4 regions of the Janthinobacterium sp. 67 genome follow, and region 2 is predicted to be linked to each of the others. Evidence: predicted binding sites of a transcription regulator. Region 2 holds the regulator's gene; each other region holds the start of a gene.
The links. The regulator sigma-54, encoded in region 2, starts transcription at its own class of promoters, with help from an activator protein. The targets are predictions, from matches to a motif close to TGGCANGNAANCTGCTTT.
Positions count from the first base shown of each region.

Region 1: the regulator sigma-54 is predicted to act here: its motif matches at 5,114-5,131, upstream of CLU90_RS30015 (PEP-CTERM sorting domain-containing protein).
Region 3: the regulator sigma-54 is predicted to act here: its motif matches at 6,317-6,334, upstream of CLU90_RS04615 (circularly permuted type 2 ATP-grasp protein).
Region 4: the regulator sigma-54 is predicted to act here: its motif matches at 2,912-2,929, upstream of prpB (methylisocitrate lyase).

Region 1 covers NZ_PGES01000001.1:6,107,568-6,115,468, reverse strand. Annotated here, with positions in the region: gene CLU90_RS27530 (head GIN domain-containing protein) at 1-731, shown strand, start outside; gene CLU90_RS27525 (YaeQ family protein) at 793-1,335, opposite strand; gene purU (formyltetrahydrofolate deformylase) at 1,375-2,256, opposite strand; gene CLU90_RS27515 (phasin family protein) at 2,602-3,114, shown strand; gene CLU90_RS27510 (KGG domain-containing protein) at 3,162-3,539, shown strand; gene CLU90_RS27505 (YgjP-like metallopeptidase domain-containing protein) at 3,718-4,230, shown strand; gene CLU90_RS30015 (PEP-CTERM sorting domain-containing protein) at 4,331-4,927, opposite strand; gene CLU90_RS27495 (TIGR00730 family Rossman fold protein) at 5,261-5,806, opposite strand; gene CLU90_RS27490 (hypothetical protein) at 5,817-6,590, opposite strand; gene CLU90_RS27485 (TetR/AcrR family transcriptional regulator) at 6,632-7,303, opposite strand; gene CLU90_RS27480 (phasin family protein) at 7,441-7,901, opposite strand, start outside.
Region 2 covers NZ_PGES01000001.1:4,654,788-4,662,688, reverse strand. Annotated here, with positions in the region: gene CLU90_RS20915 (PTS sugar transporter subunit IIA) at 1-375, shown strand, start outside; gene hprK (HPr(Ser) kinase/phosphatase) at 412-1,347, shown strand; gene rapZ (RNase adapter RapZ) at 1,909-2,772, shown strand; gene CLU90_RS20900 (enoyl-CoA hydratase/isomerase family protein) at 2,774-3,859, opposite strand; gene hpf (ribosome hibernation-promoting factor, HPF/YfiA family) at 3,991-4,350, opposite strand; gene CLU90_RS20890 (RNA polymerase factor sigma-54) at 4,420-5,898, opposite strand; gene lptB (LPS export ABC transporter ATP-binding protein) at 5,903-6,658, opposite strand; gene lptA (lipopolysaccharide transport periplasmic protein LptA) at 6,658-7,239, opposite strand; gene lptC (LPS export ABC transporter periplasmic protein LptC) at 7,265-7,876, opposite strand.
Region 3 covers NZ_PGES01000001.1:1,050,873-1,058,773, reverse strand. Annotated here, with positions in the region: gene CLU90_RS04640 (2-hydroxyacid dehydrogenase) at 1-321, opposite strand, end outside; gene CLU90_RS04635 (hypothetical protein) at 896-1,567, opposite strand; gene CLU90_RS04630 (TonB-dependent receptor) at 1,801-4,011, shown strand; gene CLU90_RS04625 (hypothetical protein) at 4,109-4,984, shown strand; gene CLU90_RS04620 (sensor histidine kinase) at 5,069-6,196, shown strand; gene CLU90_RS04615 (circularly permuted type 2 ATP-grasp protein) at 6,370-7,824, shown strand; gene CLU90_RS04610 (alpha-E domain-containing protein) at 7,818-7,901, shown strand, end outside.
Region 4 covers NZ_PGES01000001.1:1,739,151-1,747,051, reverse strand. Annotated here, with positions in the region: gene CLU90_RS07795 (MFS transporter) at 1-895, opposite strand, end outside; gene CLU90_RS07790 (MBL fold metallo-hydrolase) at 1,017-1,874, opposite strand; gene CLU90_RS07785 (hypothetical protein) at 2,040-2,276, shown strand; gene CLU90_RS07780 (hypothetical protein) at 2,400-2,648, shown strand; gene prpB (methylisocitrate lyase) at 2,992-3,879, shown strand; gene prpC (bifunctional 2-methylcitrate synthase/citrate synthase) at 3,960-5,114, shown strand; gene acnD (Fe/S-dependent 2-methylisocitrate dehydratase AcnD) at 5,126-7,720, shown strand; gene prpF (2-methylaconitate cis-trans isomerase PrpF) at 7,819-7,901, shown strand, end outside.

The DNA of each region.
Region 1 (7,901 bases), 1.5 Mb from region 2:
TGGCCGCCTGCGCGCTGGCCATCCCGGCCGCGCCGGCCCTGGCCTCGCCGCTCGACTGGATTTCCGGCAACAGCATCCAGGGCAGCGGCAAGCTGCAAAAGCAGACGCGCGACGTAGGCAGTTTCCATGCCGTGGCGCTGAACGTGCCGGGCAATGTCGAACTGCGCATCGGCAACACGGACAGCATCACCATCGAAGCGGACGACAATATCCTGCCGCTGATCGACACGGCCGTGGAAAACGGCACCCTGCGCATCCGCCCCGCCAAGCGCAACGCCAACTTCCGCCAGAGCAGCCTGACCATCGTCATCCAGGCGCGCCAGGTGGAACGCGTCAGCGTGGGCGGCTCGGGCAACATCACGGCAACGGGCTTGCGCGCCGAGAACCTGCGCTTCGACGTGGGCGGCTCCGGCTCCATCAACGCGCGCGACCTCGACAGCCGCCAGGTTTCAGTCGCCATCGGCGGCAGCGGCGGCTTCAAGGCCAGCGGCAAGACGGAGCAACTGACGGCATCGATCGGCGGCTCGGGCAATATCCAGGCAGGCCGCCTTGCCGCGCGCGAAGTGCAGGTGAGCATCGGCGGCTCGGGCGAAGCCACCGTGTGGGCCAAGGAGGACCTGACCATCAGCATCGGCGGTTCGGGCGAAGTGAACTACTACGGAGATCCGCGCATCAGCCGCAGCATGCAGCGTTCGAGCAGCATCAAGCGCCTGGGCGCAGCACCGAATTGATCAATCACAATGAGAAAAGCCCGGATCGCTCCGGGCTTTTTTGCGTTTCAGACAGCAGGCATCAGCGGGCCGGCTTTACCGGTTCGCGGTCGATCAGCACCGTGTTGACGCTGTCCGTCAGCCAGATCTGGCCATCCTGGATCGTGCATTGCAGCTGCATCGTGCGCTGCGCCAGCTTGCTCATCTCTTGCGCCGCCTCGGATGGCAGGTTGATCACGGTCAGGTTTTTCGCCCGCTCCAGCTTGTTGGCGATCTGCTTCCACCAGATGTGGCTCGTTGCGCCATAACTGTAGACGATGACCTGCTCCGAACGGCCGCAAGCCTTCAGGATGCGCTTTTCGTCGGGCTGGCCTACTTCGATCCACAGCTGGATGGCGCCCGTCAGGTCTTTCTGCCACAGGTCGGGCTCTTCCGTGTCGAACAGGCCCTTGGTAAACGTCAGCGCCTCGTCGGCGTGGATGGCGAACGCCAGCAGGCGCACCATCATGCGCTCGTCCGTCTCGGACGGGTGGCGCGCCAGGGTCAGCGCGTGATCCTGGTAGTAATTGCGGTCCATGTCGGCGATCTGCAGATCGCATTTGAAAATTGTTGCTTTGAGGGCCATCGTGTTTCTGTCTCGGTAAAGTAAATAGTGAAGTCGGTATCAGCGGAAAACCACCGTCTTGTCGCCATTTTTCAAGATGCGGTGCTCGACGAACCATTTTACGGCGCGTGCCAGCACGACGCATTCCACGTCGCGGCCGATGGCCGTCAGGGTTTCCGCATCCATCGCATGGTCGACGCGCTCGACGTCCTGCTCGATGATCGGGCCTTCGTCCAGGTCGCCCGTGACGAAATGGGCCGTCGCGCCGATCAGCTTGACGCCGCGGTGATGCGCCTGCGCATACGGCTTGGCGCCCTTGAAGCTGGGCAGGAAGGAATGGTGGATATTGATGGCGCGGCCGTCGAGTGCCTGGCACAGGCCCGGCGACAGGATTTGCATGTAGCGCGCCAGCACCACCAGGTCGATCTTGTGCGTGTCCATCAAGTCGATGATCTTCGCTTCCTGCGCCAGCTTGGCCGCTTCCGGCGCGCCGGCCGCCAGCGGCAGGTGGTGGAAGGGAATATTGTAGCTGGCCGCCAGCTGGTAGAACTCCATGTGGTTCGACACGATGGCGGGAATTTCCACGTTCAGCAAACCGCTCTTGTAGCGGAACAGCAAATCGTTCAGGCAATGGCCGATCTTCGACACCATCAGCATCACGCGCGGCTTGACGCGCGCATCGTGCAGCTGGCCGTGGAAGGGGCCATTCAACTGCATGGCTTGCGACAGGTCGGCAAAATCGCTGCGCAGCTGGGCGTCGCTGACGGCGCCGTCTTCCAGCGCGAAATGCACGCGCATGAAGAACAGCTGCGATTCCTGGTCGCCGAACTGGGCGGAATCGAGGATGTTGCAGCCGCGCTCGGCCAGGAAGCCGGAGACGCGGTGCACGATGCCGCGCTGGTCCAGGCAGGACAGGGTCAGGATGTATTCGGGATGCGTCATGGTCGCGGAAATAGGTCAAAAAGTAAGGCGATGCTCGGCTCAGCCACGCGCGCCGGCCATCGGCTGCGCTGCCGCGAGCCGGCTATTGTCGCACGCCCGGGCCAGTAAACATGCATTTTCCACACAAGCGGCATGGCTGCCGACTGCGGCAGGCTGATTGACGTTCATTTGATCTGGCACAAAGTCACCGCGTTTTTTCATCTGCCAGACCCCATTCTCACGCCAAACCGGCATCGGCCATGGAACCTGGCGCGCCGTTGGGCGTCTATCCCTTTGCTTGTTTCACCATACGCCGCACCCGGTGCACCGGGTGTTTTCTGGATCCGCTTTTCATTGAGGTAGAACATGTTCACAAACAGTATGTCCCCCAGTTTCAGCCCCGCCCTGAAGTCCCATCTCGAGGCCCAGTGCAATTTCGCCACGGAACTATCGCGCAAGATGTTCGATACAGTGCAGCAACTGAGCGAGCTGCATCTGCGGCTGGCGCAAGACTTGCTGCAGGAATGGAGCAGCGCCAGCCAGCAACTGCTGTGTGCGCGCGACACGGGCGAGTTCATGTCGCTGGCCGCCGCCCAGGTGCAGCCGGGCGGCGACAAGCTGCGCCAGTACCAGCAGCAACTCGGCAATCTCGTCGCCAACGCCAATGTCGAGATGAACCGCACGGCAGAGAACCACCTGCCCGAAGCGAGCCGCACGGCCGTGGCTTTCGCCGACGAAGTGGTACGCAAGACGGCGGAAGAGACGGAAAAAGCCACGCAGCGCCAGCGTGAAATGATCGAAAAAATGCATGCCACGGGCCACCGCGATGGCGCGGGCCGCAACCACGAAACCAGCAGGCAATCCGAGCAGGCGCATTGAACACCTGCATTGACCACTTGACCCCACTCGACAGCAAGGAGAGCGACATGGCTAGCAATCAAGGTAATGAACAGGGCAAAGGCGCTGGCAGCAGCCAGAAAGCCGGCGAATCGGGCAGCGGCAAAGGCACGAGCAAGCGCGGTTTCGCCGCCATGAACGAGGAACAGCAACGCGAAATTGCCAGCAAGGGCGGCCAGGCAGCCCATCAAAAAGGCACGGCGCATGAATTCGACTCGGAAGAAGCACGCCGTGCCGGGCAGAAAGGCGGCGAAGCCGTCAGCCGTAACCGCGAACACATGGCGGAAATCGGCCGCAAGGGCGGCGAAAGCCGGCAATCGGCCCAGCGCGCCAATGAAAGCCGCGGCACGACGGCGCGCAGCAGCACTGGCCGGCAGGGCGGCAAGGACGAAGACGACAAGGGCTGACGAGGGCTGGCGGGACTGGCCGGGCTGAGCGGCTCGGCACGGTAGCGCGCAGCTTGACGCAGGAAGGCACGGGGCGGCCCTGGCGGCCCCGTGCAAGGGTTGGCGCAGCGCCGGGCGCGGCGGTATGGTACATTCTCGCCTTACCGACACCTCCGCGCCACGCCCCGCCCTTCCCCGCATGCAGCCATCCCTGAAATACCTGAGCGCCTATTCCGAACAAACGCAAGCGCAAGTGCAGCAACTGATCGCACAGGACAAGCTGGGCGACGTTTTGTTGAAACGCTATCCGAACGCGCACGATGTGCGCAACGACAAGGCTTTATACCAGTATGTGCAGGACTTGAAGAATGAATTCCTGCGCAATGCGGAACCCATCAACAAGGTGGCGTTCGACAGCAAGATCCATGTGATCCAGCATGCGCTGGGCTTGCACACCTCGATTTCGCGCGTGCAGGGCGGCAAGCTCAAGGCCAAGCATGAAATCCGCGTGGCCACCATGTTCAAGGAAGTGCCGCTGGAATTCCTGCGCATGATCGCCGTGCACGAGCTGGCGCACGTCAAGGAAAAGCAGCACGACAAGGCGTTCTACAAGCTGTGCACGTATATGGAACCGCAATACCACCAGTACGAATTCGACGTGCGCCTGTACCTGACCCAGCTCGACCTGTCGGGCCAGCGCCTGTGGTCATGACGTCCGGCGCATGAAGCCCACATGACAATGCCGCCCGGGGCATCCACTGGGCGGCATTGTCATTGTTACTGATGCCGGCAGGCCGGCCTCATGCTCAGGTTCAGGCGGCGTTCTTGCGGCGGCGCAGGAAGGCCAGCAGGCCCAGTCCGCCCAGCATCATGCCGTAGGTGGCCGGTTCCGGCACGGCGCTGACGGTGGCCGCGATATTGTCGACCTGGAAGGTATGCAAGGCGCCTTCCTTCCACGTTGCCGACAGCAGATTGCTGAAACCCGTAAACGTGTAATCGGCAAAGGTGTGGCCGCCACCGAGGGTAAAGGTCTGGCTCACCGTGCCGCCGCCCACCTGGTGGCCGACGAACGTCACGTCAAAGGAACCGGGCAAGCTCACGAAGTCGGCCAGGCTGATCGAGCCCAGCGAGAAAGCGGCGCCATCGGCACGGCTCAGGGTGGTCGTCGACAGGGGCGTCGCGCCGAGACCGGCCGAACCGGCATAGGCGAAGCTATCCTGATGTGCCGAGCTCAGCAGTCCGAGGAAGCTGCTGTCGAAGTTGTAGCCGCCTTCGGAGTAGGATTTGAACACGGAACCGAAGTAGCCCGGTTGTTCCAGCGAATCGAAGCCGATGATGGTGGTTTGGGCTTGGGCGCCGCCAGCGGCGGCGAGAATGGCGGCGACCGCGGTCGCTCGCAAGAAGGTCATAGGTTTCAAAATAGCATCCTTTCGAGATGATGAAGTAGCGTGGTTGGGGCAACTTGAAACGGGTCGGCACCTTTTTTGGGAGTCTGTACAACGCTCGTCGGTGTCCGATATTCCTAACTTTGAACCCTGCCAGTAAACCACACCCATGCCTAAAAAGCATCTTCATTTTCAAAAAAACATGCTGCAGATACAATTTTTTTGCCATATTTTTATTAATTGAGTCGCCAAGCCCGATCAATTTTCCCGTGCAGAAATAAAAAAGCCATGCGGTGCGCACCGCATGGCCCTTGCAAGCGACAGGAAACAGCTGACCGGCGGCCAGGCAGACATGATTTACGGCGCGCACTCCTTCAGGCGCTGCACCAGCGCGGCAGGATCGGCGTCGGCATTGAGGAAGGCCGCGTGCTGCGGGCGGATAAAACCCTGTTCCTTGCCGTTTTGCACAAAAGCGATCAAACCATCATAGAAACGGTCGACATTGAGCAAGCCGATGGGCTTGGCGTGCAAGCCCAGCTGGGCCCACGTGAGCATCTCGAACAGTTCTTCCAGGGTGCCATAGCCGCCGGGCATGGCGATGAAGGCGTCGGACAGGCTGGCCATCATCGCCTTGCGCTCATGCATGTCCTTCACGATGAACTGGCGCGTCAAGCCCGTATGGCCCACTTCGCGTTCGACCAGCTGGGTGGGAATCACGCCCGTCACCTCGCCGCCCAGGCGCAGCACTTCATCGGCGATCACGCCCATCAGGCCCACCTTGCCGCCGCCATACACGAGCGAAATATTTTCCGCCACCAGCACGCGCGCCAGTTCGCGCGCCGCCACGGCATAGTCCGGCGAGACGCCCGCATTGGCGCCACAGTACACACATAAAGCCTTGATCACAGTATTCCTACCCTTTCAATTCATCGATCGCCGCCTCGACCTCGAGGCGTTCCTTGGCGTCCAGTGCCACGCACTCGGCCGCCTTTTCATACAGGGCCAGCGCTTCCGCCAGTTTTTTCTTTCCGTCGAGCATGTTCAAGGCGCGCGCATATTCGCTGTGCGCCAGCGCCGAATGGGGCGTCAGGGCCAGCGCCGTCTTGAAGTGCTGGTAGCCGTCTTCCTTGTTGGCGCCGTACGTCAGGCCGCCTATCATGGCGCCGACCTTGTCGATAATTTCCGTATGATAAATCCCAAATGCGATATGCGCTTCCGCATGCATGGGCGCTATCGTCATCGTGCGGTCCAGGCTGTTGCGCACGCGCGCGCCCATGCCTTGCGCCAGGGCCTTGACGACGGACGTGCCCAGCGCATAGCGGCCCAGGCTGTAGGCATGCCAGTAATAGCCGGCCGGATTGTCCGGCTGCTCGCTCTGCTGGCGCTCGCAGCGCTCGGCCACTTCCTCGTACATGTCGAGTTTCTGGCTGTCATCGACTTCCAAGTGCGTGGCGTAGATACACGTGGCCTTGTGCGCCACCGCATAGCCGGGCACGCCGACGGCCAGGCCCAGCTTCACGGCGCGCTCGAAGTCGCCCGCATGGAAGGCCAGCCAGGCTTGCACCAGTGACGGGTGCGTGGGAAACGGTTCCACGTCGCCCGCATGCAGGCGCGTCCAGGCCGCTTCCAGGGTTTGCGGCGTGTAGACATATGCGTCGTCCGGATAGGGAAATTGTTTCCAAGCCATATATCTCTCCTGTAATTGACGACGTGGCGCCAGCAGCAGCGTCAGTCGTTCTTCAGTTTGGTCACATACTCTTCCGACAGTTTGCGAAACAGCAAATGCGTTTCATTGCGCAAATACGGCCCGATCAGCGACAGCACCTGGTAGCAGCCGCGCGCCAGCGCATCGGACATCGATTGCTGCTCGCTGTACTTGCGCGGGTTGCGCACATACTCGTACGACAGCCAGTAGGTGGCAACGACCACCATATTCGTCGCCATCGCACCGATTTCCATGTCCGACGCTTCCAGCGACTGTTCGCTGCGCAAATCCTCGCACAGCTGCGTGGCCACCTTGATCTTGTGCGCCAGGATCAGCTTGAAGTGCAGTTCCAGCTTGCGGTTACGCGACAGCAAATCGTTGAGGTCGCGATAGAAAAAGCGGTAGCGCCAGATCAGCTCGAACATCAGGTGCAGGTACAGCCAGACATCCTCGATATTCGAACGGCGTCCGTCGGGCACGGTCAGGATACGTTCGATTTCCGCCTCGAACTGGACGAAGATCGAATTGACGATGTCGTCCTTGTTGCGGAAGTGGTAGTACAGGTTTCCCGGCGAAATATTCATCTCTTCCGCAATCACGGTCGTCGTGATATTCGGCTCACCAAACTCATTGAACAGGCGCAGCGACAACTCCAGGATGCGTTCGCGGGTACGGCGTGGTGCTTTTTGTAGCATGGCGGGCAATCTCTCTGTGTTCTGCCTCAAGCATACCACCTAAGATAGCCGTAATGAAACACTACGCCCCACGGCGGCGGCGAAAGCCGGGGCAAAAAAAAGCCTGCGCGAGCAGGCCGGAGGGATGCGGCGCCGGCTCAGGCGGCCGGTGCTTTTTTCTTCGCCGCCGGTCTCGCGGCAGGTTTGCTCGCCGCCTTGCCCGCAAGCTTGGCCGGGGCCTTGGCGGCGGCCGCCTTCGATGCGGATGTCGGTGCGGTTTTGGGCGCCGCCTTCACGGCGGGCTTGGCCACCGCCTTCGGCTTGGGCGCTGGCGCGGGCTTGGCCGACAGCGCCGCCACTTGCCGGCTCAAGGCATCGATCTGCGCGTGCAGCGCGGCGATATCCTGCTGCGTGGGCACGCCGATGGTGGCCAAGGCGCGCGCCACGCGCTCTTCGAACACCTGTTCCAGCTTGTCCCAGGAACCGCTGGCCTGCTTCCCCACGCCATCGGCCAGCTTGCTGACGCTGCCGCTGACGTCGGCCACCTTGTCTTCGGCCCGTTTCTGGAATTCCGTGCCTTCCTTCACCAGCCGGGAAAACACGCGCCCGCCCTCTTCCT
Region 2 (7,901 bases):
TACGGCATCGCCCGCTCTACCGTTTCGGACAATCTGTTTGCCCGCGAACGCCTGGGCTCGACCGGTCTGGGCCATGGCGTGGCCGTGCCGCATGGCAGAGTCAAGGGCAGCAAAACCCTGAAATCGCCGCTGGGCGCCTTCGTGCGCCTGGCCGAACCGATTCCCTTCGAGTCGCCCGATGGCAAGCCCGTCAATCTGTTGTTTTTCCTGCTGATTCCCGATCATGTCACTCAGCAACATCTGGAAATCCTGTCGGAAATCGCCGAAATGTTTTCCGATGACGCCTTCCGCACGGCGCTGGCCACGGATCCGGAACCGAAATCCGTGCATTCGCGCATCGTCAATTGGCAACCCAGTCTGCAAGCGGCAGGTTAAACTTCAGGTATTCCTCCACTCCTGAAGAAGACCGCCATGTTGCAAACGCCACTGACGATACAACGCCTGTACGACGATAATCGTGAAAGTCTGCAACTGGGCTGGTTCGCCGGCTTCCCCGGCGGCGAACGCCTGATCTCGGGCGACGTCTCGTCGGCCGCCGACCAGGTGGGCCACTTGAACCTGATCCATCCGGGCCGCATCCAGGTCTTTGGCCACCAGGAAATCAATTACTACCAGCGCCTGAAGGTCAACACGCGCACCCACGTGATCGGCGAACTGATCGCCGGCGGCCCGCCCGCGCTGATCATCGCGCAAGGGCTGGAAACGCCGCCCGACATCCTCGCCATCTGCGACGAGCAAAACATTCCCCTGTTCTCCACTCCGCTGCCGGCCGCGCAAGTGATCGACTTCCTGCGCGTCTACCTGTCGAAAAAACTGGCGCAACGCATCATCATGCATGGCGTGTTCATGGACGTGCTGGGCGTAGGCGTGCTGATCACGGGCGACTCGGGCCTGGGCAAGAGCGAACTGGGGCTGGAGCTGATTTCGCGCAGCCACGGCCTGGTGGCCGACGACGCCGTCGAATTCTCGCGCATCGCACCGAACATGATCGAAGGCCGCTGCCCGCCCCTGCTGCAGAACCTGCTGGAAGTACGGGGCCTGGGCTTGCTCGACATCAAGGCCATCTTTGGCGAAACGGCCGTGCGCCGCAAGATGCGCCTGAAACTGATCGTGCACCTCGTGCGCCGCAACGCGCTGGAAGAGGAAGTCGAGCGCCTGCCTTTCCTGTTCCCCACGGAAGACGTGCTGGGCCTGCCCGTGCGCAAGGTCGTCATCCCCGTCGCCGCCGGCCGCAACATCGCCGTGCTGCTGGAAGCGGCCGTGCGCAATACCATTCTGCAACTGCGCGGCATCGATACCTTGCAGGAGTTCATGGAACGGCAACGACTCGCCATGAGTGGCGATTAATGTTGCCAAGGAGTTCGCCCTTGCAAGGGCGAACCGTTACGCAGGCACGCAGCCGTGCTGCGTGAATTCCCTGCTGCACCAACGACTCGCCATGAGTGGCGATTAATGTTGCCAAGGAGTTCGCCCTTGCAAGGGCGAACCGTTACGCAGGCACGCAGCAGCGCTGCGTGAATTCCCTGCTGCACCAACGACTCGCCATGAGTGGCGATTAATGTTGCCAAGGAGTTCGCCCTTGCAAGGGCGAACCGTTACGCAAGCATGCAGCCGTGCTGCGTGAATTCCCGGCTGCACCAACGACTCGCCATGAGCGGGGATTAGCAACGTAGGTCGGACTAGCGGGGCAAGGCCCCGCGTAATCCGACGACATTGTTAGCGGGTGTCAGCAGGAGCCCTCGCTTGCAAGCGAGGACCGTTACGCAGGCACGCAGCCATGCTGCGTGAATTCCCTGCTGCACCGCTTTGCGCTAAGCCGACCTACGAAATACACATATGAAATTGCAATAGTTTGTAAAGATAATTGCCTTGGGAGCAGAGCACCGGTCTTTATTGTATGATCGGGCTATGCATATCGTCCTTATCACCGGAATATCCGGCTCCGGTAAATCCGTCGCGCTCAATGTGCTGGAAGATGCCGGCTACTATTGTGTCGACAACCTGCCACCGGCCTTGCTGCCCAGCCTGGTGCAAACCCTGCTCGACGAAGGCACACCGCAACTGGCCGTCGCCGTCGATGCGCGCAGCGCCGAGTCGCTCGTCAGCCTGCCGCACAATGTGGCCCTGCTGCGCGACCAGGGGCACGACGTCAAGGTCATGTTCTTGACGGCTACCACGCATTCGCTGGTGGCGCGCTTCTCGGAAACGCGGCGCAGCCATCCGCTGTCGCACGAACTGCGTCCGAACCAGAATCCGGCCAGCCGCCGCACCCTGATCGAATGCATCTCGGAAGAACGCGAGCGCCTGTCGGCCATCGAACAGCTGGGCCACGTGATCGACACGTCGGAGCTGAGCGCCAACAAGCTGCGCGCCTGGATCAAGGATATCGTCGCCTCCGAGCGTGCACCGCTGACCCTGTTCTTCGAATCGTTCGCCTTCAAGCTGGGCGTGCCGCTGGACGCCGACTTCGTCTTCGATGTGCGGGCCTTGCCGAACCCCTATTACGACCTGGCCCTGCGCCCCCTCGACGGACGCGACGCGCCCGTGATCGCCTTCCTCGACGCGCAGCCGAGCGCGCTGGAATTGCTGGCCGACATACGCGCCTTCATCGAGAAATGGTTGCCATCATTCAAGTCCGACAACCGCAGCTACCTGACGGTGGCCCTGGGCTGCACGGGCGGCCAGCACCGCTCCGTGTACATGGCGGAACGGCTGGCGCAATACTTCGGGCCCAACGAACGCGTCGTCTTGCGCCACCGCGAACGCGCCTAGTTTAATTCAGGTGGCGCAGCGGATGCGCTTGCGCCGGCCAGACGGGAGCGAAGAAGCGCGCCACCATGGCCGCGTCGACCTCGTCCAGGCTTGATGGATTCCAGCGCGGCGCATTATCCTTGTCGACCACCAGCGCGCGCACGCCCTCGAGCACTTCGCCATGTTCGAAATTGTGGCGCACCACCGTGCGTTCCATGCGCAGGCAATCGGCCACGCCCAGGTGGGCGCCCCGCTGCAGCAATTCCAACGTCACGGACATCATCAGGGGCGAGCGCAGGCGCATGGCCGCCAAGGCCTTGCTGGCGAACGCACCGTCGTCCTGCGCCAGCGAGGCCATGATGGCTGCCACGGAGCCAGCGCTGAAATGGCGATCCAGCGCCGCGCGCGCCGTGGCCAGGGACGAAACGCCCGCCTTGGCCTGGAACGGCGCCGCCAGGGCCTTGATCGCCACCGGCAAGGCCTCGCCCGGCGTCGATTCGAACAGGTCCAGCAGGGCCCCCACCTGCGCTTCGGGCAGGTAGACATCGGCCAGGCCCGTGTACAGGGCGTCGGCCGCGTTGATCGTCAAGCCCGTCAAGCCCAGGTACAGACCCAGCTGTCCAGCCAGGCGGGACAGGAAATAGCTGCCGCCCACGTCCGGAAACAGGCCGATATTGACTTCCGGCATGGCCATGCGCGTGCGGCCCGTGACGATGCGCAGGCAGTTGCCGGGGCTAGCTTGCGCCACGCCCATGCCCCCGCCCATCACCACGCCATCCATCACGGCAATATACGGTTTCGGATAGAAATGAATCAAATGATTCAAAGCGTATTCTTCCGTAAAGAAATCTTCCAGCAAGGCACTGCCGCCTTGCGGCGTGGCCAGGCCCGCATCGTAAAAGAAACGGATGTCGCCGCCGGCGCACAGGCCCTTCTCGCTGCTGGAGCGGATCACGACGGCGTCCACCTGGGGATCATCGCGCCAGACCAGCAGGGCCGCGCTCAGGGCGCGCACCATGTCCAGCGACAGGGAATTCAAGGCTTTCGGACGGTCGAGCACGATGTGGCCCGTGCGGTTGCGGATGGCAGTCTGGACGAAGTCGCTCATGGCAGGCAGGAAAGAAGTGAAAGTGCAAACATTCTAGCGCCTGCGCGGGGAACATTGCGTTCCGCTGGGCGCAAAAAAGGGCGCAATGTGCGCCCTTAGTTGATCACAACCGGTTGAAAGTCGCAGGCCGCTTAGGCGGGGGCGAATTCTTCTTCCGAGCTGTCTGGCAGATGCTTGATCGCCTCTTTACCGTGCCCTTGCACTTTGGTTTTGTATTTCATCACTTGCCTATCGAGCTTGTCGATCAGGGCATCGATTGCGGCGTACAAGTCTTGCGCCAGGCTTTCCACATAGACGGTCTTGCCACTCAGACGCAGGTTGACTTCGGCCTTTTGACGTTTTTCTTTCTCTTTGAGGTTATCCACGGTCAGAATCACGGCGATATCGATGACTTGATCGAAATGACGTTTCACGCGCTCCAGCTTCGTTTGTACGTATTCACGGATGGCTGGTGTCACTTCGAGATGATGTCCGCTGATGGTGAGATTCATACACACTCCTAAAGATGATCGGGTTCGTGCGGTCCATCGTATCCGGCCCGCAGAGGAACCGAAAAAAACTTACAAACACTTACGCAGGCTCACTGGCGGAATTTTTAATGCTTCCCGGTATTTGGCAACAGTACGTCGCGCAATCACCATGCCTTGTTCCCCCAGCATGTCCGCAATCTTACTGTCGGATAAAGGATTTTTAGGGTCTTCTGCTCCTGTCAGTTGCACGATCAATGCCCGTATCGCCGTCGATGACGCTTCGCCCCCCGCTTCGGTGGCGACGTGGCTACCAAAGAAATATTTCAACTCGAACATGCCGTGCGGGGTCAGCATGTACTTTTGAGTTGTTACCCGCGAGATAGTACTCTCGTGTAAACCCAGTGTATCAGCTATTTCACGGAGCACAAGGGGGCGCATGGCAACGGCCCCATGCGAGAAAAAGTTCTTTTGTCTTTCTACTATCGCCTGTGCCACGCGCAGGATGGTGTCGAAGCGCTGGCGCATATTCTTGATCAGCCACTTGGCTTCCTGCAACTGTGCGCCCATGGCACCTTCGCCCTTGCCCTGCTTGAGCAGGTTGGCGTACATGGCGTTCACGCGCAGGCGCGGCATGACGTCGTTGTTCAGGGTCACTTGCCAGCCATTGCGCGCGCGCTTGACGACGACGTCGGGCACCACGTAATCGGACACGTCAGAGGCGAACACGGCACCCGGATGCGGGTTGCATTGGCGAATCACCGTCTGCGCTTCGCGCAAGTCTTCATCGTCGCAATCGAGGGCTTTTTTCAGCTTGTTGAAATCACGCTGGGCAAACCAGGCCAGGTGCTTTTCCACGATGACGAGGGCCATGCGCCGCGTCACCATGGCAACCTGCGGCAAGCGCTTGATCTGCAGGGCCAGACATTCGGACGCATTGCGCGCGCCCACGCCGGGCGGATCGAAACTTTGCAGCAGCGCCAGGGCCGTGCGCATCTCGTCCGCGTCGATTTCCAGCTCTTCCGGCAGGCGCGCCAGGATGTCGTCGAGCGACTCTTCCAGGTAGCCATTGTCGTCGAGCGCGTCGATGATCAGCTCGACCAGCGCGCGGTCGCGCAATTCGAGCACCGTCACGCGCATCTGCTCCATCAGGTGTTCGCGCAGGGTGCAGTGATGGGCTTCCAGTTGCGGACGGGAATCTTCGTCGTCGGGCGCCTTGCCCCGGCTCGCCTCGCTCCAGTCGCTGTCGCCGCCATCCACGGCGGCCGGGCCCTCGCCCGCCTCGCCGTCAAAGGTTTCCGCTTCAGCCGGCGCCGCGGGCGCCTCCTGGCCTGGCGGCTGGGGCGGCGCTTCGGCCGGCGCGGCCGTCGAACTCAAGGCGCCATCGGACAGCAGGCGCAGCGAACGGTCGAGCGGATCGTCGAGCCGTTCGAGCAGGGGATTGTCCGTCAGCAGTTGCTCTAGTTCCTGGTGCAATTCCAGGGTAGACAATTGCAACAGGCGTATCGATTGCTGCAACTGCGGCGTCAGTGCCAGGTGCTGCGAGGTGCGCAGCTGCAATGATTGTTTCATTGGCTCACATACGGAAGTGTTCGCCCAGATAGACCCGGCGTACCGACTCGTTCGCGATGATGTCGTCGGGGCGTCCCGACGCCAGCACCGAGCCCTGGTTGATGATGTAGGCACGGTCGCAAATACCCAGCGTCTCGCGCACATTATGATCGGTGATGAGCACGCCGATATTGCGCTCCTTCAAGAAGCGCACGATGCGCTGGATCTCGATCACGGCGATCGGATCGACACCGGCGAACGGCTCGTCAAGCAGCACGAAACGGGGATCGGTGGCCAGCGCGCGGGCGATTTCCACGCGGCGGCGCTCGCCGCCCGACAGGGACAAGGCCTGGTTCTCGCGCAACTTTTCAATCTGCAAGTCGGCCAGCAATTTATCCAGACGTTCCTCGATCTCGGCCTTCTTCAGGGGGCGGCCTTCGACGGTCTGGATTTCCAGCACGGCGCGGATATTGTCTTCCACCGTCAGCTTGCGGAACACGGACGCTTCCTGCGGCAGATAGGACAGGCCCATCTGCGCGCGGCGATGGATCGGCAGGCTGGAAATGTCCACGCCGCTGATGTCGATGCTGCCGCCGTCCGACGGCACCAGGCCGACGATCATGTAGAACGAGGTAGTCTTGCCGGCGCCGTTCGGGCCCAGCAACCCCACCACTTCACCGCATTCGACTTGCAGCGAAACATCATGCACGACTTGCCGCTTGCCATAGGTTTTTTGCAGACCGCGAACGATCAGGGTGCTGCCGCAACGAGTATTGTCCATTATTTCGTTCCTGGCGCAGGCGTGGCCGGCGCTTTCTCCGCCGCCGGCGCCTTGGTCTTCGGCTGGATCACCATGCGCACGCTGCCGCCATCGGGCGTGCTGGTGCCGCTGTTGGTATTTTCCATCTGGAATACTTCCTTGCGGCTGTCATACGAGATGAACGCGCCGTTGGCCACGTCGGTCACTTTCGTGCCTTCCAGGCGCGTTACCTTGGCCTTGGAAAACAGTTTCACCACTTCCGTCTTGTTGTCGTATTCCACGCGCTCCGCTTCGCCTTCGATCCACAGGTCGCCCGCGCCATCGCGCTTCTGGCGGAAGGTGGCCAGCTTGCCGGGATCGGCCCAGAAGGTGATGAACTGGTAGCCTTGCGGGTCTTCCGTGATCAGGGCCCGGCCCGCCTTCATGGTCAGGGTGCCCTTGACCAGCACGACGTCGCCCGTCAGGGTGCGGATCTGCTTGACGTCATCGACGTGGCCGCTACGCGCCGTGATGACGGCTTCCTTCTCGGAATCGGCCTTCTCGGCATGCGCCGCGCCCATGATGCCCAGAGAAAATACGGTCAACAGCAAGATGTTCTTCATAGTATGGTTTCCTTGTTTCATTCTGTCATTTTGCCGCCGCGGCCGGGCGCGGTTTCGGCGGGAGGACCATGCGCAGCGCATTCTGCACTTCCACCTCGCCGGTGGCGTTATTGGCTTTCATGCCGATGCCATTGAGGCGCGAGGTGCCCGTCAGGATATCGACAGGCACGTCCGTTTCCATTCTTTCCTCGTCCGGAAACACCGTCAGCGCTTCCGTCTTGATCGTCAGGTTCTGCGCCTTCGGACTGGCCACGCGGTCGATCACGACATTGCGGTGCAGTTGCAGCCGGGTATTGTCCTGGTCGATGTGCGCCAGTTCCGCGTTCATGTTCAACGGCGGCATGCCCGGCGTGAGCTTGCGCACGAAGGGCTGGTCGATGTCGGACGAATCGTCGGCAGGATAATGCGTGAGCTTGGTGCCCGACACGATATAGCTGGGCTTACCCGTCAAGTCCATGCGCACCAGGCTGAAATTGGTGATGAAATAGTCGGGCTCATCCAAGTGCTTGCTGGGCATGGCATCCTGGCCATTCTTGTTCATCACTTCGAGCAGCCAAAAGCTGCCCAGCGCGACGACAACCGCGCCCAGCACGGTGAAAATGATGCGCCAGCGATGGGCGCCTCCTGGCTTACGCATAGGACTTTACTCTTTCAAATGTCAC
Region 3 (7,901 bases), 3.6 Mb from region 2:
GGCCACGTCGTCGGTCAGCACGTTCGGCGTGGTGGTGACGGCGATGCCCCGCTCGCGCGCCACGTCAAGCGCCACGCCATCGAGACCCACGCCATTGACGGCGATGATTTCCAGATTCGGCAGCAAGCCCATGTCGGCGGCGTTCAAGCCCAGCGCACCCGTCGTCACGACGGCGCGGATGGCCGGCGCCCGCTCGGCCAGCCAGGCCTGGCGCTCGTCCGCCGGCACTTGCCAGGCGTGATGACAGGTGTAGTGCTGTTCCAGCTGGGCGTTGACGGCGGCCGAAGGGCTGCGGGCGAGGATAAGGAGGTCGGGTGGCATGGGCGTCTGTTGGTGTCGGCAAGATTTGCAGACGCAACTTAGCATATTTGATGCCATGGCGGGGGTGACGATTCAATCGTAGGTCGGCTTAGCCCAACGGGCGTAAGCCGACAAGCGCCGCCACAAAGATTGTCAGATTACGCTGCGCTAATCTGACCTACGCAGCTAGAACGCGGTCCGGCACGCGATCTTGACCTGGGATGTATCACCCGTACGCCATGCGTAGGTCGGCTTAGCCCGCAGGGCGTAAGCCGACAGGCGACGCCACAAAGATAGTCAGATTACGCTGCGCTAATCTGACCTACGCAGCTAGAACGCGGTCCGGCACGCGATCTTGACCTGGGATGTATCACCCGTACGCCATGCGTAGGTCGGCTTAGCCCGCAGGGCGTAAGCCGACAGGCGACGCCACAAAGATAGTCAGATTACGCTGCGCTAATCTGACCTACGCAGCTAGAACGCGGTCCGGCACGTGATCTTGACCTGGGATGTATCACCCGTACGCCATGCGTAGGTCGGCTTAGCCCGCAGGGCGTAAGCCGACAGGCGACGCCAAGAAGATTGTCAGATCGCCTCAACCCGGGCAAGGCACTCTTTTGACCTTGCCGCCCGTCTTGAACGGGTCGGCGCCCGCGCCCGGGTTCGCGTCGAGGCCAAAGCACGTGGCGCCGCCGGCGCTGACGATGCGCGTGACGGGACGGCCATCAGCCGTCAGGTATTCCTCCACGCGGATGACGGGGCCGCCGCGCCAGGCGGAGGCGACCAGCTTCTGGAAGGTGCTGTCACTCTTGAGTTCGGCCGTGGCCAGCCATGGCTTTTCTTGCTTGAGCTCGCCGCGCAGGGCCTTGTCGGCGGCGCCCGCGGCCAGCCGGGCCCGCATGCGCAAGTCGTCCGCAGGTGGCGTCGTGGCGGATGCGGCAGGGGAATCCTCGGCGGGAGCCGTGATGGCTTCCGCCGCCACGGCCGGAGGCGCAAGGATGACGGGCGGCAAGGTAGCCCGCGCGCGCGGCACGGGAACCTGCATGGGCACGGGCAAGGCCACCGGTGGCGCCTGCGGCGCTGGCCGGGGCGGCAACAAGGTCATGAAGGCCACTTCCGTGTATTGCTTGAGCTGCCGCGCCGGCAGCAGCAGGAAATACAGGCCCAGCGCGTGCATGGACAATATCAGCGCGACGGCCGCGCCTTTCAGGCTCAGGCAGCGCCGCATGCGCGTGGCAGCGGACTGTAAATGGCGGAGCAATGGCATGCGGTTTCCTGTGGGCGCCGGGCGCGGTGGTTTATTTTAGCGAAACTTGACCGTAGGCATTAATAAATCCACAAGGTACCGTCTGGCGCGCCTTTTTGCGCCAGATTCCGCCACCCTCACTTGCGCCGTGTTGTACAAATGGCGACTTTTTGACCGCTTTCTCACACTTTCCCACGCATGGCGCCACGCTGGAATATAATGATAATCATTCTCATTAATATCCAGATAACACCATGCGCTCCTTCCACCTCGTCCCTACCCCGTTTGCCCTGGCCGCCTTCCTGCTGGCCAGCGCCGCCGCCCATGCCCAGAACTCACCCACGGACAGCGGCGCGCAAACCATGCCTACCGTTGTCGTCAATGCCTCGGCCGATGCGTCGGCGGAAGGCTTGTCGAGGGCGTATGCGGGCGGCCAGGTGGCGCGCGGCGGGCGCATGGGCATCCTCGGGTCCGTGGACATGATGGATTCGCCATTCGGCAGCACCAGTTATACGCAGCAGTTCATTGCCGACCAGCAGGCACGCAGCGTGGGCGACTTGCTGCAGAGCGATGCGGCCGTGCGCATGTCGCGCGGCTATGGCAATTTCCAGGAAGTGTATGTAATCCGCGGTTTCGCCCTCGATTCGGACGACGTGGCGTATAACGGCCTGTATGGCGTGCTGCCGCGTCAATATGTGTCGCCGGAATTGCTCGAGCGCGTGGAAGTATTCCGTGGCGCCAGCGCCTTCCTGAACGGCGCGGCGCCGGGCGGCAGCGGCATCGGCGGCGCCATCAACCTGATGCCCAAGCGCGCCGGCAACACGCCGTTGACGGAATTGACGGTGGGCGTGGAATCGGGTGGCCACGCCTACGCGGCCATCGACGTGGCGCGCCGCTTTGGCGAACACCAGGAATTCGGCGTGCGCGTGAACGCCGCCAAGCGCCAGGGCGAGACCGGCATCCAGCGCGAAGACCACGACGTGGGCATGTTTTCCGTCGGCCTCGACTATCGCGGCCGCGGCTACCGCCTGTCGGCCGATGCGGGCTACCAGAACTTCGACCTGGCGGCGCCACGCCCTTCCGTCAACACGGGCAGCCTGACGGCCTTGCCGGGCGCGCCCGATGCCTCGAAAAACTTTGCCCAGCCGTGGAGCTATTCGAAGGAGCACGATGTGTTCGGCACGGCGCGCGCCGAAGTGGACCTGGCCAAGGATGTGGTGGCCTGGGCCGCGTTCGGCAGCCGCTCGACGAAGGAATCGAACAGCCTGGCGCAACCGACGTTGACCTCGCTTAATGGCGATGCGCGCGTGTACCGCTTCGACAATGCGCGCAAGCAGGAAATCCGCACGGGCGAACTGGGCATACGCGGCAAGCTGACGACGGGCGCCGTCCGGCACACCCTGGTGGCCAGCTGGTCCGGCCACTGGAACGAGGCGAAGAATGCGTATGCGATCAGCGACTATGCGGGCTTGCCGACGAATATCTACCGTCCGCTGGACGTGGCCATGCCGCCCACCCTGGCGGCGAACTCGGGCGGCGTGATGAGCGACCCACGCCTGACGCAAAAAACCATCCTCAGCAGCTACGCCGTGGCCGACACCATGGCCTTCCTCGACGACCGGCTGCTGCTGACCGTGGGCCTGCGGCGCCAGCAGATCCGCGACGCCGCGTATGCCTACGGCACGGCCGTCCAGTATTCCAGCTATGACAAGAGCGCCACGACGCCCGTGGCCGGCATCGTCTACAAGGCCGGCAAGCGCGTGTCGCTGTACGCCAACTACATCGAGGCGCTGGTCAAGGGTCCCGTTGCCAGCGGCACCTACTTTGATGGCCAGAACGACGTGCCACTGAGCAACAAAGGCGAAGTCTTCTCGCCCTACAAGTCGAAGCAGAAGGAAATCGGCGTCAAGTACGACGGCGGCAGGCTGGGCATGAGCGCCGCCCTGTTTTCCACGGCCAAGCCTTTGCCTGCCGTGGTCGGTTCACGCGCCACCCTGTCGGGCGAACAGCGCAACCAAGGGCTGGAACTGTCCATCTTCGGCACGCCGATGGCGGGCGTACGCCTGCTGGGCGGCCTGACCTGGCTCGATACGGAGCAGCGCAAGACGGACAAGCCGGCCAACAATGGCAACAATGCCATCGGCGCGCCAAAGACACAGCTCAGCGTGGGCGGCGAATGGGACGTGCCCGGCGCGCCCGGCTTGAGCCTGAACGCCCGTACCGTCTACACGTCGACGCAATATGCGGACCTGGCCAACCGCAAGCAACTGCCATCGTGGACCCGCGTCGACATCGGCGCGCGCTACCTGACGCAGGTAGCCGGTCATGACGTGACCTTGCGCGCGCGCATCGACAACCTGGCCGACCGCAGCTACTGGGCCTCGGCCGTCTCCTCGTTCGACGCCGGCAGCCTGGTGCTGGCCGCGCCGCGCACCTTCGTCGTGTCGGGCAGCGTGGCGTTTTAAAGAGCCGGCAGCCCCTGCCTTCATGAAAGCTGCCTTCTGGCAGCTTTTTTTCGCGTGCGCGCCTGTGCCGCAAGCGGCGCTTCGGCGACAATGCGGCATGAAACGATACCCTGCCCTGCTGCTGTTACTCTGCCTGTCCCTGCCGGCCGCCGCCCAAAAGCAAACGGCCTGCCCGTATGCCGCCTGGAAAAGCGGCTTCAAGGGCGATGCGCGGGCGCAAGCCACCTGTTTGCTGCGTCCAGTGAAACTGTATGCGCGCCTGGGCGACAGCGCGCCGCTGCCGGACTTTCTTGCCGCCCACGTCGGCCAGCGCACGGGCATCGCGCCGGCCAAGCTGCGCGCGTGGCTGGCGCAGCAATCGATCAGCGAGGCGGACGTGGGCGGCGCCGTCGATGCGCCATTGTCGCGCGCCGTGGGCCGGCTGGCCGCGCCCATGGCCCGCTATTTCGTCATCCACGACACCAGCTACCCGAATTTCCTGCTCGAGCCCATTCCCGGCCACATCAACGACGCCAGCTGGGATTTCAACGATTTCAATCTACGCAACCCCGCGCTGGGCGGCGGCCCGAAAGGCCATGTCTACGTCAACCGCCAGGGAAACTCCTTGCAGGTGCGTGACTTCGGCACGGCCGGCTACGCCAGCAAGCTGGAAAAAGACAAGCCCTCGCTGACGGGCCTGTTCCTGCACGTGGAACTGGTGCAGCCGCGCAACTCCGTACCCGGCGGCGGCAAGGGCAACGACGGGCTGGCGCCCGATCCTGGCTTCACCTCCGCCCAATATGCGCGCCTGGCTCTGCTGTACATCGCCGCCAGCGTGCGCAAGGGTACGTGGCTGATCCCCGCCTTCCACGCCGTGCTCGATACGGGCTTTGCGAATGGCCATGACGATCCGCAGAACTTTTCGCTGGAGCAATGGGATACGGCCCTCGGTCATTTGAGCGCCGTCATGACCGGCGCCGACGCGCCAAATTGAACACCACCCGCACGCCGATTTGGAGGATACTTTAGCTCCCGCCGTTGCACGGCGCGGATGCCGAGCTGTCGATGGAGAGCTGCGATGACCTATGCCTCTGACCAGAAAATGCACGTGCTGGACATGCCCGCGCGCACGCGGCGCATCTTCAGCATGCGCGATGCCGTGCTGACGCAATGGGAACACGAGGTGCGCGCCAAGGTACGCGGCGCCGATGCCCTGCTGACACCGATATTGATCAATACCTTGCCCGCCTTCTTCGACAACCTGGCCGAAGCGCTGACGCCAGGCTATCCGCGCGACAATGCCACCAGCCATACCAATGCCCCTGCCGTGCACGGCAACGAACGGGCGCGCATGACCAGCTATGGCCCGGAACAGGTGATCCAGGAATACCAGATCTTCCGCGACTGTTTCGCCGATGCGGCCCTCGAAGCGGGCGTGCCGCTGCGGCGCCGCGACTGGCAGGTGATCAATGCCTCGATCGATACGGGCATCCGCGAAGCCATCCTGGAATTTACCGCCATGCACGAAAGCTTCCAGCGGCGCATCGCCGCCGGCCTGTCGCACGACATGCGCAATCCCCTGTCCGTCATGCTCAACAGCGCCCAGTTGCTGCAGCGGCGCGCGCAGCAGCTCGACGTGCCGGCCCTGGCGTCGAAAATCATCGAACACGGCAAGCGTCTCGACGAGATGATCCAGGAATTGCTCGATACGCTCAGCTACCACCGCGGGCAAAAGCTGCCGCTGGTGCTGCAGCGCTTCGACATCCTGCCGCTGGCGCGCCAGGTGGGCGACAGCGTCAATACCGGCCATCCGGGCAAATGCCTGGTGACGGGCGCGTCCGTGACGGGCTGGTGGTGCGAGAATTCGCTGCGCCGCGCCCTGGAAAACCTGGTCGGCAACGCCCTCAAGTACGGCGACGACGGCCCCATCCATATCCACGTCAACACCTTGCGCGAACGTATGATACTCACCGTGCACAACACGGGCAGCACTATCGCCCCCGACCAGGCCGAGCGCATCTTCGAGTACCTGCGCCGCGAACACCAGGGCAGCGCGCCCGGCTGGGGCATCGGCCTGCCCTTCGTGCAAAACGTGGCGGAAAGCCATGGCGGCAGCGCGCTGGTCGACAGCGCGCCGGAAACGGGCACCACGTTTACCATCGACCTGCCCATCGATTGCCGGCCCTTCGTCACGCCGGACGCTTGAGCTCGCCGCTACCTGCCCCAACACCGGCACTTTCCGAGCAGTAACGCACCAAAACGGTGCGGATGACGGATTTATGCCACAAAAATGGTCATTTTTTACACACTTTCAGGTGTGCGCCATTGGCACGCTTCCTGCTGAGCTATAGTCAGACACGGCTCAAGGGAAATCACAACATGGCAAATTTTTTCAATGAAATGACTGCAAATGAGGTGGGTACGGACAGCAAGGTACGTGAACACTATCGTGAATTCAGCAGCTGGCTGGCGCAGCAATCCCCCGAGACCATCGCCCGCAAGCGGGCCGAGGCCGACCTGACGTTCCGCCGGGTCGGCATCACGTTCGCCGTCTACGGCGACGATGCCGGCACGGAGCGCCTGATTCCGTTCGACACCATCCCGCGCATCATTCCCGCCGCCGAATGGGCGCAGATGCAGACGGGCCTGGTGCAGAGGGTGCAAGCCTTGAACATGTTCATCCATGATATTTATCATGAGCAAAACATCATCAAGGCGGGCATCATTCCTGCCGAGCAAATCTACAAGAATGCCCAGTACCGCCCGGAAATGCAGGGCATTTCCGTCGCCTCCGACATTTACGCCCACATCGCCGGCGTCGACATCGTGCGGGCGGGACAGGGCGAATTCTATGTACTGGAAGACAATCTGCGCGTGCCGTCCGGCGTGTCCTACATGCTGGAAGACCGCAAGATGATGATGCGGCTGTTCCCGGAACTGTTCGCGCGCAACCGCATCGCGCCCGTCGACCATTACCCGGACATGCTGCTCGACAACTTGCGCTCCGTCGCGCCCATGGGCGTCGATGACCCCACGGTCGTCGTCATGACGCCGGGCATGTACAACTCCGCCTACTTCGAACATGCGTTCCTGGCCCAGCAGATGGGCGTGGAACTGGTCGAAGGCAAGGATCTGTTTGTCAACGACAACTCTGTTTACATGCGCACGACGCGCGGCCCCAAGCGAGTCGACGTGATCTACCGCCGCGTGGACGACGATTTCCTCGACCCGCTGGCCTTCCGCTCGGACTCGTCCCTGGGCGTGCCGGGCCTGCTGTCCGTCTACCGCGCCGGCCGGGTGACCCTGGCGAACGCCATCGGCACGGGCGTGGCCGACGACAAGTCGATCTATCCTTTTGTTCCCGACATGATCAAGTTCTATCTGTCGCAAGAGCCGATACTCAACAACGTGCCGACCTACCAGTGCCGCAAGAGCGCCGACTTGTCCTACGTGCTGGCGAACCTGGCGCAGCTCGTCGTCAAGGAAGTGCATGGCGCGGGAGGCTACGGCATGCTGGTGGGTCCCGCGTCCAGCGCCGCGCAGATCGAGGACTTCCGCCAGCGCCTGCTGGCCAATCCGGGCGGCTACATCGCCCAGCCGACACTGGCCCTGTCCGCCTGTCCCACCTACGTGGAATCGGGCATCGCGCCGCGCCACATCGATTTGCGTCCGTTCGTGCTGTCGGGCAAGACGATTTCCATGGTGCCCGGCGGCCTGACCCGCGTGGCGCTGGGCGAAGGTTCGCTCGTGGTCAATTCCTCGCAAGGGGGCGGCACCAAGGATACCTGGGTACTGGAAGCCACATCCGCTTTTGCAGGAGAGAAAACATGCTGAGCCGCACCGCCGATCATTTGTTCTGGATGGCCCGCTACACGGAGCGGGCGGAAAACACGGCGCGCATGCTCGACGTC
Region 4 (7,901 bases), 2.9 Mb from region 2:
AGGGGCCGACCACAAGGGTGGACATCATGACCGTCGACACGAGCATGCTGGTCGCCAGGCCGGCGCCCAGCACGGGCGCGCGCAGCATGGCCAGGCGTATCAGCGGCGCCGGCGCTTTCAGTTCAACGCGGACGAACACGATGGCGCCCACGCAGGCGGCCAGCAGCAGCGCCACGTTGCGCATGCCGAAATGGCCGCGGCCCAAGGTCATGGCCAGCGCATAGGCGGCCAGGGTCAGCGCCAGCAGCAAGGTGCCGCGGTGGTCGAACACGGGCCGTTTGGCGTTGGCGCTTCGCCGGTCGGCCGGCAGGTAGCGCCAGGCCAGCAGCAGCGCCATGCCGGCCAGCGGCACGTTGACGAGGAAAATGGCTTGCCAGCCGAAGCGCGCGATCAGCAGGCCGCCCAGCGCGGGACCCAGCGTGGTGCCGACGGCCGACATGGTGCCGAGCAGGCCCATGGCGCTGCCCGTCCTGGCCTTGGGTACGGTGCTGCCGACAAAGGCCATGGTCAGCGCCATCATGACGGAGGCGCCCAGGCCCTGCAGGGCGCGCGCGGCGACCAGCAGCCACAAGGAGGGCGCCAGCGCGCACAGGATGGAGGCGGCGGCAAACAGCGCGATGCCGGCCAGCAGCAGGCGGCGCCGGCCGACCATGTCGCCCAGGCGCCCCACGCTGACGATCAGCGCGGTGATGGCCAGCAGATAGGACAGCACGATCCATTGCACATCCTGGAACGGCGCGTGCAGGGCCCTGGCCATGTCGGGCAAGCCCACGTTGGCGATGCTGGTGCCCAGCGCGGGCAGCAGCATGGCCAGAGACAGGCTGGCAAGCGCGCCGCGCATGGGTAGCGTGATGGTCTGTTGCTCGGATGGAGCGGATGTTGACGGTGGTTGCATGGCGTGGCGGATCCTCGGATAGGGTCGCCACATGGTACTGAGGGATCTGGCATGGCGGAAGACGCAGCATGTGCATTGTGTTGTTGCGTCTGACGCCATGTGAGGGAACTACATCACCAGGCTAGATCGCATTGAGCGGTATCTTCAGGTAGCGCACGCCGTTGTCTTCCGGCTCGGGCAGCTTGCCCGCATTGATGTTGACCTGGATGGCGGGCAGGATCAGGGTCGGCATGTCGAGGGTGGCGTCGCGGCCCGTGCGCATGGCCACGAATTGCTCTTCCGTAATACCGTCGCGCAAGTGGATATTGCTGGCGCGCTGTTCGGCCACCGTCACTTCCCAGCGCGGCGCGCGGCCGTTGGGCGGGTAGTCGTGGCACATGAACAGGCGGGTCTGCGGCGGCAGCGACAGCAAACGCTGCACGGAACGGTACAGCAGGGACGCGGAGCCACCGGGAAAGTCGCAGCGGGCCGAGCCCACGTCCGGCATGAACAGGGTGTCGCCGACAAACACGGCGTCGCCGATCTGGTAAGCCAGGTCGGCCGGCGTGTGGCCGGGCACGTGCAGGGCGCGCACTTCCAATGCGCCGATATGAAACACCTGGTCCGGGGCGAACAGCTGGTCGAACTGCGAGCCGTCGGCCCTGGCGCCGTCCTGGTGGTAGACGGCGGCAAACGCCTGCTGCACCGTCTGGATGGCGGCGCCGATGGCCACGTCGCCGCCCAGCTGCTGCTGCAGGTAGGGCGCAGCGGACAGGTGGTCGGCATGTGCGTGGGTTTCCAGCAGCCAGCGGCACTGCAAGCCGTGTTCGCGCACGAAGGCGATCACCTTGTCGGCCGAAGCGGTGGACGTGCGGCCGGCCTTGGGGTCGTAGTCGAGCACGGAATCGATGATGGCGCAGTCCCGCCCGTCGGCCTCGTAGACGACATAAGTGACGGTGGAGGTGGCAGTGTCGAAGAAAGCTTGGATTTGTGGGGTCATCACGGCAGCAAAGGACGGACAGGGAAGGACATTATATCGCCAGAGTCCGTTCAAAAAATGTTGAAATTTGAGATTCGGCATGCGAAAAACAGATATGCGCCCATCGCAGTCGTGCGCACCCTGCGCCTTGCCGCGTGCTAACCTCATTGCTACAAGGAGGAATTCATGAACGATATCACTGCACGCAGCGAACAGTACCGCGGTTTTACGATTTCCGTGACCCCGCAAAAGGATAACGACGATCTATGGGATTTTACCTACCGCCTGCAGCGCGAAGGGGAGCCCGAGGCGCAGGCGATCACGCGCAGCCGCACCCTGGGCGGTTATGCGGCTCCCGAGACGGCATGCGCGGCCGGCCTGGAAGTAGCCCGCACGGAAGTGGATAACCTGCTGCGTCCTTGAGCCAGCGTAAATCGTTTAGCCCGAAAGTGAGCCTGGCTACGGCCGGCGCGTGAAACACGTCGCTGCCGGTCGCGCTTCATGCTACGATTTCCATTATTGAGTCAGTCGCCAAGGAGGCACCCCATGAATAGCAGTTCCAAAATTCACTATAAAGGCTGGGAAATCGTTCCCCTGGCCGTGCCCACCACCGACGGCAAATGGTCGGCCAGTTGCGACATCGAGCGCGCCACGGCGGAAGGACTGGAAGTATTCGAAGGCTCGACCATGCAATTCGTGCGCGACGACGAGGAGGGCGCCATCGCCGCCGCCTGCGAGGAAGCCGTGCGCCAGATCGACAACATCATCGCCAATCCGCTGGTGCGGCTGGCCTGATCCCTCACCTTTCCGCACTCATCTTCAGCCGGCACCCGCCGGCTGTTTTTCTTTCCGCTCCTGCTTCCATTGATTTCACCGAGTTCTGTTGCATGTTTCAATATTTTGTTTCAAGGTGAAATTATGAAACAATATTGAAACGTTGCGCAAACCAAACGTGACATCGCTGTTACCAGGCGGTACAGCCGTAGAGCAGCGCCGGCGCGCGCCTTCCCCCTGTTTTCACTCTGCCGTCACGTCTTTTTTGCGACGCCGCGCCGGCCTGGCACGGCATTTGCAATACTGGTGCTCATAGCCACTCCGTGAAACATTCGGGACCATCCGAAACCCATAAGGTGAACACATGACTCAATACTCCGCAGGTGCCGCATTCCGCAAGGCCGTCCAGGAAGAATCTCCGTTGCAAGTGGTCGGCGCCATCAACGCCAACCACGCCTTGCTGGCCAAGCGCGCCGGCTATAAAGCCATCTACCTGTCCGGCGGCGGCGTCGCGGCCGGCTCGCTGGGCTTGCCCGACCTGGGCATTTCCAGCCTGGACGACGTGCTGACCGATATCCGCCGCATCACCGACGTGTGCGACCTGCCGCTGCTGGTCGACGCCGACACGGGTTTCGGTTCGTCCGCCTTCAACGTGGCGCGCACCGTGAAATCGATGATCAAGTTCGGCGCGGCCGCCCTGCACATCGAAGACCAGGTTGGCGCCAAGCGCTGCGGCCACCGTCCGGGCAAGGAAATCGTGAGCAAGGAAGAAATGGTCGACCGCATCAAGGCGGCCGTCGATGCGCGCACGGACCCGAACTTCGTCATCATGGCGCGCACCGATGCGCTGGCCGTCGATGGCCTGGAAGCGGCGCTCGAGCGCGCCGTCGCCTGCGTCGAGGCGGGCGCCGACATGATCTTCCCGGAAGCGATCACGGACCTGGACATGTACGCCACCTTCGCCAAGGCCGTCAACGTGCCGATCCTGGCCAACATCACGGAATTCGGTTCCACGCCGCTGTTCACGCTGGACGAACTGCGCAGCGCCCACGTGGGCCTGGCGCTGTACCCCTTGTCGGCCTTCCGCGCGATGAACAAGGCGGCCGAAAACGTCTACCAGGCGCTGCGCCGCGACGGCACGCAAAAGAACGTCGTCGACACCATGCAAACGCGCATGGAGCTGTATGAATCGATCAATTACCACGATTTCGAGCAAAAACTCGATGCGCTGTTCGCCGCGCAAAAGAAATAAGCAGAAATAAGCAAGAAGCAGGGGCCGCATGCTGGCCCCGCAGTGACGCAACCGAGACTAGTCAATTTTTGGAGAAATCAATGAACGCACCGCAAGCCGCCACTTTCAAGCCTAAAAAATCCGTCGCCCTGTCCGGCGTCACCGCCGGCAACACGGCGTTGTGCTCGGTCGGCAAGACCGGCAACGATTTGCACTACCGCGGCTACGATATCCTGGACGTGGCCGACAGCTGCGAGTTCGAGGAAATCGCCTACCTGCTGGTGCACGGCAAGCTGCCGACTTCCGCGGAACTGAAAGGCTACAAGGCCAAGCTGAAATCCTTGCGCGGCTTGCCGTCGGCCGTGAAGCTGGCGCTCGAAGCGCTGCCGGCCGCCGCCCACCCGATGGACGTGATGCGCACGGGCGTGTCCGTGCTGGGCTGCACCCTGCCGGAAAAAGACGACCATAACGCGCCGGGCGCGCGCGACATCGCCGACCGCCTGATGGCGTCGTTCGGCTCCATGCTGCTGTACTGGTACCACTACAGCCATAACGGCAAGCGCATCGAAGTGGAAACGGACGACGATTCGATCGGCGGCCACTTCCTGCACCTGCTGCACGGCGAAAAACCGTCGGCGTCGTGGGAAAAAGCCATGCACACCTCGCTGATCCTGTACGCGGAACACGAATTCAACGCCTCGACCTTCACCAGCCGCGTCATCGCCGGCACGGGCTCGGACATCCACTCGGCCATCACGGGCGCCATCGGTGCGCTGCGCGGCCCGAAACACGGCGGCGCGAATGAAGTGGCGCTGGAAATCCAGAAACGCTACGACAACCCTGACGAAGCGGAAGCGGACATCCGCGAGCGCGTCGCCAACAAGGAAGTGGTGATCGGCTTTGGCCACCCCGTCTACACGATCTCCGACCCGCGCAACGTGGTCATCAAGGAAGTGGCCCGTTCGCTGTCGCAGGAAGCCGGTTCCACGAAAATGTTCGACATCGCCGAGCGCCTGGAATCGGTCATGTGGGAAATCAAGAACATGTTCCCGAACTTGGACTGGTTCTCGGCCGTGTCCTACCACATGATGGGCGTGCCGACGGCGATGTTTACGCCGCTGTTCGTCATTTCGCGCACCTCGGGCTGGGCCGCCCACATCGTCGAGCAGCGCATCGACAACAAGATCATCCGCCCGAGCGCCAACTACGTGGGCCCGGAAGACCTGGAATTCGTGCCGATCAAGGACCGCAAATAATGACCCCTAATATGAACACACTGCACCGCAAGGCCTTGCCGGGAACAGGGCTGGACTACTTCGACACGCGCGCCGCAGTCGATGCGATTCAGCCAGGCGCCTACGCCACCTTGCCCTACACCTCGCGCGTGCTGGCCGAAAACCTCGTGCGCCGCTGCGACCCGGCCACCCTGAACGCCTCGCTGAGCCAGTTCATCGAACGCCGCCGCGACCTGGACTTCCCGTGGTTCCCCGCGCGCGTGGTCTGCCATGACATCCTGGGCCAGACGGCCCTGGTCGACCTGGCCGGCCTGCGCGACGCCATCGCGGCCCAGGGCGGCGACCCGGCCCTCGTCAACCCCGTCGTGCCCACGCAGCTGGTGGTCGACCACTCGCTGGCCGTCGAATGCGGCGGTTTCGACCCCGACGCCTTCGCCAAGAACCGCGCCATCGAAGACCGCCGCAACGAAGACCGTTTCGACTTCATCGACTGGACCAAGAAAGCGTTTAAAAACGTCGACGTGATCCCGCCGGGGAACGGCATCCTGCACCAGATTAACCTCGAGCGCATGTCGCCCGTGATCCAGGTGCAGGACGGCGTGGCCTATCCCGACACCCTGGTCGGCACGGATTCACATACGCCGATGGTCGACGCGCTGGGCGTGATCGCCATCGGCGTGGGCGGCCTGGAAGCGGAAAGCGTGATGCTGGGCCGTGCTTCGTGGATGCGTTTGCCCGACATTATCGGCGTCAAGCTGACGGGTAAACCGCAGCCCGGTATCACGGCTACCGACACGGTGCTGGCGCTGACGGAATTTTTGCGCAAGCAGAAGGTCGTCTCGTCCTACCTGGAATTCTTTGGCGAAGGCGCCTCGCACCTGACCCTGGGCGACCGCGCCACGATTTCCAACATGGCGCCGGAATTTGGCGCCACGGCCGCCATGTTCTACATCGACGCGCAAACCATCAAATATCTGAAACTGACGGGCCGCGACGACGAACTGGTGAAACTGGTGGAGCTGTACGCGAAAGAGACGGGCCTGTGGGCCGACAGCCTGGTCGACGCGCAGTATGAGCGCGTGCTGACGTTTGACCTGTCGTCCGTCGTGCGCAATATCGCCGGGCCGTCGAATCCGCACAACCGCGTGCCGACGTCGGAACTGGCCGCGCGCGGCATCTCCGGCGTGGTCGAGAACGAGCCGGGCAAGATGCCGGACGGCGCCGTCATCATCGCGGCCATTACCAGCTGCACCAACACGAACAATCCGCGCAACATGATCGCCGCCGGCCTGATCGCGCGCAATGCGAACCGCCTGGGATTGACCCGCAAGCCATGGGTGAAATCGTCGCTGGCGCCCGGCTCGAAAACCGTGGAACTGTATCTGCAGGAAGCGGGCCTGATGCCGGAACTGGAACAGCTGGGCTTTGGCGTCGTGGCCTTTGCCTGCACCTCGTGCAACGGCATGTCGGGCGCGCTCGACCCCGTGATCCAGGATGAAGTGGTGTCGCGCGACCTGTACGCCACGGCCGTCCTGTCGGGCAACCGCAACTTCGACGGCCGCATCCACCCGTACGCAAAGCAGGCTTTCCTCGCCTCGCCGCCGCTGGTGGTGGCCTACGCGATCGCCGGCACCATCCGCTTCGATATCGAAAAGGATGTGCTGGGCCATGACGCGGATGGCAAGCCGATTCTGCTCAAGGATATCTGGCCGTCCGACGAGGAAATCGACGCCATCGTCGCTGCCAGCGTCAAGCCGGAACAGTACCGCAAGGTGTACATTCCGATGTTCGCCGCGCAGGCTGACGACGGCATCAAGGTCAGCCCCCTGTACGACTGGCGTCCGCAGACGACGTATATCCGCCGGCCGCCGTACTGGGAAGGCGCGCTGGCCGGTGCGCGCCCCTTGAAAGGCATGCGTCCGCTGGCCGTCCTGGGCGACAACATCACGACCGACCACTTGTCGCCATCGAACGCCATCATGCTCGACAGCGCGGCCGGCGAATACCTGGCGAAGATGGGCTTGCCCGAGGAAGATTTCAATTCCTACGCCACGCACCGGGGCGACCATTTGACGGCGCAGCGCGCCACGTTTGCCAACCCGACCCTGAAAAACGAGATGGTCATCGAGGACGGCAAGGTGAAAGCGGGTTCGCTCACGCGCATTGAACCGGAAGGCACGATCTCGCGCATGTGGGAAGCCATCGAGGTGTACATGGAGCGCAAGCAGCCATTGATCATCATCGCCGGCGCCGACTATGGCCAGGGTTCGTCGCGCGACTGGGCCGCCAAGGGCGTGCGCCTGGCCGGCGTGGAAGCCATCGTGGCCGAAGGCTTCGAGCGCATCCACCGCACCAACCTGGTGGGCATGGGCGTCTTGCCGCTGGAATTCCTCCCTGGCGTGAACCGCAAGACCCTGGGCCTGGACGGCAGCGAAACCTACGACGTCGTGGGCGAGCGCACGCCGCGCTCCACCCTGACTCTCGTCATCCACCGCAAGAACGGCGAAACGGTGCAAGTGCCCGTCACCTGCCGCCTCGATACGGCGGAAGAGGTGTCGATCTATGAGGCGGGCGGCGTGCTGCAACGCTTTGCGCAGGATTTCCTCGAGTCTTCGAAAGCCGCGTAATTCACGATTGATGCAACGTAATCAGGGGTCAGACCCGGCGGGTCTGACCCCAGCTCTTTGCCTCTGGGTTTAATCAGCAATTCAACGCAGGAACTCTAATGACCCATACCCCCCAAATCAAAATCCCCGCCACCTATATGCGCGGCGGCACCAGCAAGGGCGTGTTCTTCCGCCTGCAGGA